DNA from 2 places in the Pauljensenia sp. C0254C2 genome. Region 1 is predicted to be linked to the other one. Evidence: riboswitches for the same ligand, from Rfam matches in the RefSeq annotation. Region 1 holds a riboswitch; the other holds the start of a gene.
What was found. A riboswitch is a leader RNA that binds a small molecule or an ion and turns the genes downstream of it on or off. The one in region 1 is predicted to bind thiamine pyrophosphate.

Region 1 (4,392 bases):
AGGCCAACTTCAAGGGCGGTGATCCTGGTGGCTTCCCAGACATTGGGCGCATCATCAAAGCCGGCGTGGATAATCGTCGAGGGCGCCGGCATAAGGCGTTCGTTGACGTTGAACGCGCGCACCGCCACCTCCCACGCGCACAGGAGCAACACCACAAACATCAGTGCGGGCATGAAACTGCCCCGGTGGTGTTGGTCGCGCTCACGTGCAGAGACGGCGGTGCGGTACCTCGCGGGCATCTGTTACTTCACGAACTCATTGGTGACGATGTCGTCAGCTGCGATCGGTTCGGTGACCGCAGTCCCCTTCTCGTCATACACGAGGCCCTGCTCGACAATGAATGCCAGGTAGGTGTTCCAGCGATCAATGTCGGCAAAGCCCACACCACCCTTTGAATCAGGCCAATACTGTGTGGAGAGTATTTCCTGGCTGCGGGTGACCAGTTCGGGATCAAGTTTGGCCTGTGGGTTGGCATCGACCAGAGTTTTCGCCGCTTCATCGGGGTTATCCTTGGCGAACTCGTAGCCCTTTTGTGCTGCCTGCACGAAGGCGCGGACAAGGTCGGGATCCGATTCGATCAAGTCGTTGCGCGTCGAAATGCCGATCATTGCCGGAGTGGTGGGAACGTCATAGTCGGCGGGCTGGAACATGTGCAGCTTGGTGCCCGACAGTTCTGCCTCAATTGCCTCCCACGTGCTGAGAACCTCAGCAAAATCCGCCTGGCCTGATTCCAGAGCCGCCATCGCCTGCGCGCCCACAATGACGCGGTCAAATTCGCCTGTTCCGCCATCGTGCTGAATCATCATCTGGGTGGAGATATGGGCCGAATCGCCCGAGTAGTCTGCAATTGTCTTGCCGTCCAGATCTTTTGGACGGGTGATCCCCGAATCTTCCAGAACTCCCACGCCATAGGAGGACTTTTGCTGAATATTCAGCACCATCGTCAGCCCAAGGTTGGCGGCGTGAGCCGATGCCAGTGCATCTGCTCCCGAGATTCCAAAATCAGCGCCCTTCGCGCTGAGGACAGCGTCAACACCTGACTTGGAGAAGCCCATGATGTCCACATTCAATCCGGCGTCCGCGAAGTAGCCTTTTTCCTGGGCGACGAACAGTCCAGTGTGATTCGTGTTCGGTGTCCAGTCCAAGATGACGGACACATCACGCATCTGTCCAGAGGCCTGCGAAGCCGACTGGCCGGTGGCGTCGGCGCCTGACTGGTCAGCTGAGGACATATCCGACGATCCGCCTGATGAGCATGCGCCCAGCATGGCGACGCTGAGGAGGAGGGGCAAAAGCCTGGTTGTTTTCATGATCTCTCGATTGCTAGTTGGGTAACTGTGCGGATAAATTGAGTGCCGGATTCAGTGGTGAACCACCGGTGATGAGCATCCATCCCGATCGTGTACGCCCAATCCGACGTACGCCCCGGTATCGGGGCACGCTGGTCATACTCGATAACAGCGAGTTCGAACTCGGTGTTCGACACTGCCACCATCGGCGCGAGCATGCGAGCCTCCTCGCGCATCAGTGGGTACTGACTGACATACCCGTCCAGAAGGTCGCGCACCACCTGGGGACGCCACGCATTTTCGATACCTTCAGTGATGGTCAGCCAGTCGATCGCGTGACGTTCAATGAGCTGTGCCAGATCGAACAGCGACGGGTTGGCGTATGCCAGCCCAAAATCAAAGACACTGGTGATGACGGGACCCTGCCTGGTGTCCTTCCACATCGTGTTGGACACGTGCAGGTCCCCGTGTGTCCAGTAACGAGGGCGCTCCCGCAGCGGCTCAAGGGCCCGCGCAAAAGGAGCGACAACTGCCAGGTCACCAGCCAGGTCACGGCCGGTTCTGGACACATAGTTGGCAACGATGGGGTGCGCTTCGCACCAGGCTTCAAGACGGTCAAACGGATCACCCAGCATGAGGTCCATGCGCGACTGGTAAGGATTGGGCGGTGCGACCACTGCCGGAATCTTTTCAGAGGCGCGACGAAGCTGCCCCGCCACTCGGCCGATTTCCACGCTCTCTTCGCGTGTGTACGGCGGCATCCAGCTGGTCGTCGCACGGTAACGGTCTTCACCCGGCGCGCATTCGCTCACTTCCCAGACCCATCCGCCCATCGTCAGACATGTTCTGCCGGTATCGAAGGTGAAGAAGCGCGGCGTCGGGAAGGCGCCTGCGGCAAGCCGGTTCACGTAGTCATGTTTGGCACACAGGTCGTATTCGCTGATCAGGTGGGGCGCATAGCGTTTGATGAAGACGCGTGTTCCACATGCCAGCTGGGCGATACACGCCGAGGCCATTGGACGCGCCGAGTGAGTGAGGACCTGCGGGCACTGGGCGGAAGCACCCGCCAGATGCGGCATATCCACCAGGCGCTCTTCCAGCGCCGCCACATCCTGATCTGAGATCAGTGGCCACACATTGTTAATGATGTCGAGTTGTTCGTCTCGATTCATTTGCGGCTCCTCGTGCTCACCAATGCGCACGACTAAACCGCGTTCCTACGCCAGCATGATCTGGTTCAGGTATAACGGTCGGAGAATTTTCCCTCTCAGCCCGCCTGTCCGGGCTCCCGTGCCCCCTCACCATACCATCAGCTGCACGTCATACGTAAAACGAGGGTGCCCCACCCTCACATAGTGGATGGGTCACCCTCGTCAATGGGACAGGAAACACAGTGCGAACTAGTCGAGAGCCTTTTCCTTCATTTCCCACGTTTCGATGATGTCGCCCTCGGCAATGTCCTTGAAGCCCAGGGTGATACCGCATTCGTAGCCTTCGCGAACCTCGGTGACATCGTCCTTTTCGCGGCGCAGCGACGCGATCTCCAAATCGGGAGCAACCACGACACCGTCGCGAACCAGGCGGGCCTTCGAGCCGCGGCGAATGATGCCGTCACGGACAATGGAGCCTGCGATGTTACCGAACTTGCCGGAGCGGAAGACCTGGCGGATCTCAGCCGTGCCCAGCGCGACCTCTTCATAAATCGGCTTGAGCATGCCCTTCAGGGCCGCTTCGATATCGTCGATGGCTGCGTAGATGACCGAGTAGTACTTGATCTCCACGCCTTCCGCGTCGGCCATTTCAGCCACGCGCTCAGCCGGACGCACGTTAAAGCCGATGATGACCGCGTTATCGACGGTGGCCAGGTTGACATCGTTTTGCGTAATGGCTCCGACGCCGCGGTGGATGATCCGCAGGGCAACTTCGTCGCCCACGTCGATACGCAGCAAGGAATCTTCCAGAGCCTCAACGGCACCGGACACGTCACCCTTGATGACAAGGTTGAGGGTGTCAACTTCACCTTCCTTGAGAACCTTATCGAAGTCTTCGAGGGTGACGCGCTTGCGACGCTTGGCCAGCAGTGCTGCGCGCTCGGCAGCTTCTCGCTTGTCAGCGATCTGGCGGGCGGTGCGGTCATCGGATGCCACAAGGAAGGAGTCGCCTGCCCGTGGAACTGATGTCAGGCCGATCACCTGCACCGGTCGTGACGGACCGGCTTCCTGCACATCCTTGCCATACTCGTCGAACATGGCGCGCACGCGTCCGGAGGCGGATCCCACAACGAGGGCGTCTCCCACGCGCAGCGTTCCACGCTGGACCAGCATGGTGGCAACCGCACCACGACCACGGTCAAGGTTCGCTTCAATGGCGACGCCTCGCGCCTCGGTGTCAGGGTTTGCCTCCAGGTCAAGTGCGGCATCCGCTGTCAGGAGGACTGCTTCGAGCAGGTCACTGATGCCGGTGCGCTGCTTGGCGGACACGTCCACGAACATGACGTCGCCGCCATATTCTTCAGCCACAAGGTTGTATTCGGTGAGCTGGGAGCGGATCTTATCCGGATTGGCATCTTCCTTATCCACCTTGTTGACGGCCACAACGATCGGCACGTCCGCTGCCTGCGCATGGTTGATCGCTTCAACGGTCTGCGGCATGACGCCGTCATCGGCTGCGACCACCAGGATCGCAATGTCCGTCACCTTGGCGCCACGGGCACGCATAGCGGTGAAGGCTTCGTGACCAGGCGTGTCGATGAATGTGATGGGGCGGTCCTTGCCCTCCATATCCACCGTGACCTGGTAGGCGCCGATGTGCTGGGTGATGCCACCGTGTTCGGTGTCGACGACGTCGGTGTGCCGGATGGCGTCCAGCAGCTTCGTCTTACCGTGGTCGACGTGACCCATGACGGTGACGACCGGTGGGCGCGGCTTGAGGTGCTCTTCATCATCAAGTTCTTCGGCCTCAAGGTCGATATCGAAGGACTCAAGCAGTTCGCGATCCTCGTCTTCTGGGGAAACGACCTTGACGTTGTAGCCCAGTTCGTCGCCCAGTGTTTCAAAGGTGTCCTGATCCAGTGACTGCGTGGCCGTTGCCATTTCACCGAGGT
Region 2 (4,392 bases), on a different contig from region 1:
TACTTTGTCATGAGCATGGGCCCGGCAATTGCCAGGCGTGATTGCCCGTCAACGTCGACAGCGCGGACCGTTACCCCCGGCAAGGGACGCGAGTTGTACACGCAGCCGCCACCCGTTTCAGTCATGCCATAGGTCGTGACCACCCGGATGCCGTGGTTGCGCGCAGCCTGCAGGAGTTCCTTGGTTATGGAAGAACCGCCGACGAGGACACCGGCAAGCGAGGCCAGTGCGCGAATAACTTCCTCACCGGCATCCAAACACGCTCGCAGCTGCACGGGTACCAGCGAGAGATACCCTGGCACCTGTGAATCCTGAGTGGCACCCGCGATGGAAGAGAGCAGGTCAGCGGGGCGGAAACCTGAATCCGTGTCCACCACCATCGGGCTGAAACCGGCGACTGCACTGCGCATGAGGACCTGAGCACCGGCGATGTGATGGGCAGGAAGCGCAAGAATCCAACGCCCCGGCCCCTCCAGCGCCGCGTGAGTGGAGTGCACGGATGCGATTAATGCCTCGGTGGACAGGCCAACGAGGTGAGGCGTTCCCGTTGATGACCCCGACGTCGGAATCACTACGTCGACGCCGTCCAGAAGAGCCGGGTCATTGCGGACGTCTTCGGGTAGTTCAGGAAAAGCGTGTGACACATCGGTTTGAAGATGGCGCAAGGACGTATGGGGGATCTCGCTGGGAGGACGCATGACCACGACTGTTCGCTTGTGCGACGAGGGTGCCTCGTCCATGGCGCCGTCTGATGCTGTGCGTGCCTGTTCAGCCAGTTTGCTGAGCGAGGCGTAAGCCAAAGCCGCTGCTCCAACGGAAGTGCCTCCCGGAACGACTAAGACACGAGGGGTCTGCACTTGTCCTCCTTTACAAACGGCTTTTCTGAACCATCGTAATGCCCAATCGGTCAATTAACGTGTGCGGAGATGAGATCGTGGGCAAGTCGACATGGAATTGCACCGATAGCCTCGTTACTATCGAGGTATGACTATTGGGAAGCTCTCAGCGAAAGCCTCATGGGCGCTGATCGCATTACTAGGAGCACTGCTCGTTGCAGTGATCGGTGTGGGTGCGTACGCGGCCTACTTCGCTGACCGCGCCTTGCCGCGAACCACTGTCGCCGGACAGTCCGTGTCCGGACAAAACCGCGACGAAATTGCCCAAGGTCTGCAGGAGCGAGCCTCACACGCCAGCATCAATGTGACGGTTGACGGTACGCTGACCAGCGCGACGCTGGAAGAAGCGGGAATCACCATCGACACCGACGCCACGCTGGATGATGTGTTCGCTCCCAACGGTTCGATCCTGTCACGCATCTCCTCACTGTTTACCTCGCGGGATGTCCAGGTGGTGACCTCGCGAGATGATGCGGCTGCGCAGGCATTGACCCAGAAAGTTTCCGCCTCTGTTGACCAGCCCGTACGCGAAGGTTCCATCCAGTTCAACGAAGACGGTGGCACATTCAGCGTGATTGAAGCACAGGAAGGGCACAGTGTCGACCTCGAGCAGCTTGCCAGTGCATGCGATGAAGCTGCGCGCACGCTGACTACCCAGGACATTGACTTGCCGATGATCGCCGTCAGCCCGACGGTGACCACGCAAATTGCTCAGCAACTTGCAGACAAGGCGAACACGATGCTGGAAATTCCTGTATCGATTACTGACGGTATTCACACCTACTCACCCGATGCGCGTGAACGCTCGACGTGGATCGCGCTGCCGGATCTGAACGCCGCGGGCGGAGCTGGTGGCAAGGGCGCTGCCGCCAACACAGGCGCACTTGATGTCACGTGGAATGAGAAACCGGTTCGCGCGTGGGTTGAATCGACCGCGCTGTCCACCAACGAAGAGCCCACGAAGGGTGTCAAGAACGTCAATTCGCGTGGGGACGTTGTCGCGGTCGCGGATCCAGGTAAGAGCGGATGGACCGTCAACAACGCTGGCGAGGTGGCCGATGAGCTGCTCGCAGCCCTGAAAGACGGCACCGCCTACGAAGGCGATTTTGACTACGACCAGACCGAACCCGAATTCACCACCCGCGAGATTGCGGATGGTGCTGGCGACAAGGTGTATCAGGCAGCTCCTGGTGAAAAGTGGATCGACGTGGACCTGTCGAACGCATCAGTGACCGCTTACGAAGGTGCAACTGTTGTCCAGGGCCCGATCCCGATGGTTCCCGGCAAGCCCGGGTGGGAAACCGTTACCGGAACGTTCCGCATCTACCTCAAGCATCAGGACCAGATGATGGGCTGCAGCCCCGGCTACGACTACTGCACATACACACCGTGGGTGTCATACTTCCACGGTGACTACGCGTTGCACGGCGCGCCCTCACGCAGCTCTTTTGGCTGGTCAGGTGAAGGTGGCTCGCACGGTTGTGTCAATATGCCGGTTGATGGTGCGCAGTGGATCTATAACTGGGCCCCTGTCGGCACAGTGGTGGTGTCACACTACTGAGCAGCAGGCTCATCATTGCAGTTCGACCTTTTCGTATAAACCTGATAGCATTGTGATCAGTGGCACGGGGTGCTTCACGCTGAGATCAAACCCGTTGAACCTGTCCAGATAATGCTGACGAAGGAATGTCCGATGGAGAATTTCCATACCCAATGCGTCGACGCTTTACACGCTGTCAGAACACACCACCCGCTCGTTGGAGCCATCACCAACTCGGTAGTCACGAACTTTACGGCCAACGCTCTGCTTGCCATTGGGGCAGCACCGGCAATGGTCGATATCCCCGGCGAATCCGGTCCCTTTGCCGCAATTGCCAATGCTGTGCTGATCAACCTGGGAACCCCGACGCCGACTCAGTGCGAAGCCGCGCTGGAGTCCGCCACCAGCGCCAACGAAGCGGGCACGTGCTGGGTTCTTGACCCGGTTGCCATCGGGCCGCTGCCGGTGCGCACGCAGCTCGCGCATCAGCTGGTCGCCCTCGGCCCGTCAATTGTGCGAGGCAACCCGTCGGAAATCATTGCTCTGGCAGGGCTGGGAGAAGGCGGCCGCGGTGTTGACTCCGCTGATGCGGTGGACGCCGCCATCGATGCCGCCCGCCGCATCAACAGCGAATATGGATCGTTGGTGGCTGTGTCCGGCAAGTCCGATGCGATCGTCTCAGCCGACGCAATCGTGCGTGTCGAGGGTGGCTCAGATATGCTGACCCGCATCACTGGGGCGGGATGCTCACTTGGCGCGCTGACCGGCGCGTTCGCCTCTGTGGCTCGGACCCAGCTTGACGGTTTGGTTGCTGTTCACGCACTGTATGCGGTGGCCTCGGAAATCGCGGCGGAGCGTGCACGCGGAACCGGCACGTTCCAAATAGAGTTCCTCGACGCGCTGGACAACTTCCGCGATGAGGACTTTGAACGCGTCACCATCATCGCGCAGTGAGGCCAGGCCAGTGATGAACAAGGCTGTCTCATCCCTCGACCTGAGCATCTATCTTGTCACGGACGCAGACATGTGCCACGCTGCGGGACGCACCGTTGCGCAAACGGTGGCAGAAGCTGTCGCCGGAGGAGTGACATGCGTGCAGCTTCGGTGTAAAGATGCCGAGTCACTGGATTTCTTCAACGAAGTGATGGAAGTGGCCGACGCTGTCGCTGACTCGGTCACACTCCTGATCAATGATCGTGTGGACGTATTCCTGGCGGCACGCCAGGCGGGCGCGACCGTTGCAGGCGTCCACGTTGGACAAACCGACTTGCCGGTTGCCCTTGTCCGCAAGCTGATCGGTCCCGAGGCCATCATCGGCCTGTCGGCCTCCACCCCTGAGGAACTGAAGGAAGCCGAAGAGAACCCGGGGCGCGTCGACTACATCGGCATTGGTGTCGTGCGTGATACATCCACGAAAACCGATGCTCCTGAGGAACATGGCATCGATGGAACAGGACAGATCGCACGCAGCACACACCTGCCGTCGGTGGCAATCGGCGGCATCAAAGCACCGGATATGGCACCGCTGGCACGTGAAGGATTGGACGGAGCGGCCGTCGTGTCCGCAATTTGCCTAGCACCCGACGCGCGCGAAGCTGCACGCGAACTGGCAGATCAATGGGCAGAAGGCCTGCGCAGCGCGGGTCACTAACCACCCAATTCAGACCCCGAGGAAGGGACTCAGCACGTGCCGGCTATGTATCCAGTGCGTCCGCCAGCTCATGATCCAAGCCCCGAATGACAGCGCATGCATCATCCATGCGATGAAGGAGAACATTTTATGAAAACAGTCAAAGCCCTAACAATCGCCGGATCGGACCCCAGCGGTGGGGCAGGCATTCAGGCAGATCTCAAATCGTTCAGCGCCTCAGGAGCTTACGGAATGAGTGTCATTACGGCGCTGACCGCCCAATCGACGCAAGGAGTGCGAGGCGTGTTCCCCGTCCCGGTGGACTT

Region 2: another riboswitch for thiamine pyrophosphate. It lies ahead of thiM (hydroxyethylthiazole kinase); the one in region 1 lies ahead of AC1DA5_RS01115 (phosphotransferase enzyme family protein).

The regions. Positions count from the first base shown of each region.
Region 1 covers NZ_JBWPJO010000001.1:231,352-235,743, reverse strand. The annotation lists gene AC1DA5_RS01125 (ABC transporter permease) at 1-173, opposite strand, end outside; gene AC1DA5_RS01120 (ABC transporter substrate-binding protein) at 243-1,310, opposite strand; gene AC1DA5_RS01115 (phosphotransferase enzyme family protein) at 1,307-2,461, opposite strand; TPP riboswitch at 2,486-2,591, opposite strand; gene infB (translation initiation factor IF-2) at 2,690-4,392, opposite strand, start outside.
Region 2 covers NZ_JBWPJO010000005.1:132,902-137,293, reverse strand. The annotation lists gene AC1DA5_RS05555 (AMP-binding protein) at 1-857, opposite strand, end outside; gene AC1DA5_RS05550 (L,D-transpeptidase family protein) at 985-2,457, shown strand; TPP riboswitch at 2,513-2,600, shown strand; gene thiM (hydroxyethylthiazole kinase) at 2,590-3,390, shown strand; gene thiE (thiamine phosphate synthase) at 3,353-4,087, shown strand; gene thiD (bifunctional hydroxymethylpyrimidine kinase/phosphomethylpyrimidine kinase) at 4,217-4,392, shown strand, end outside.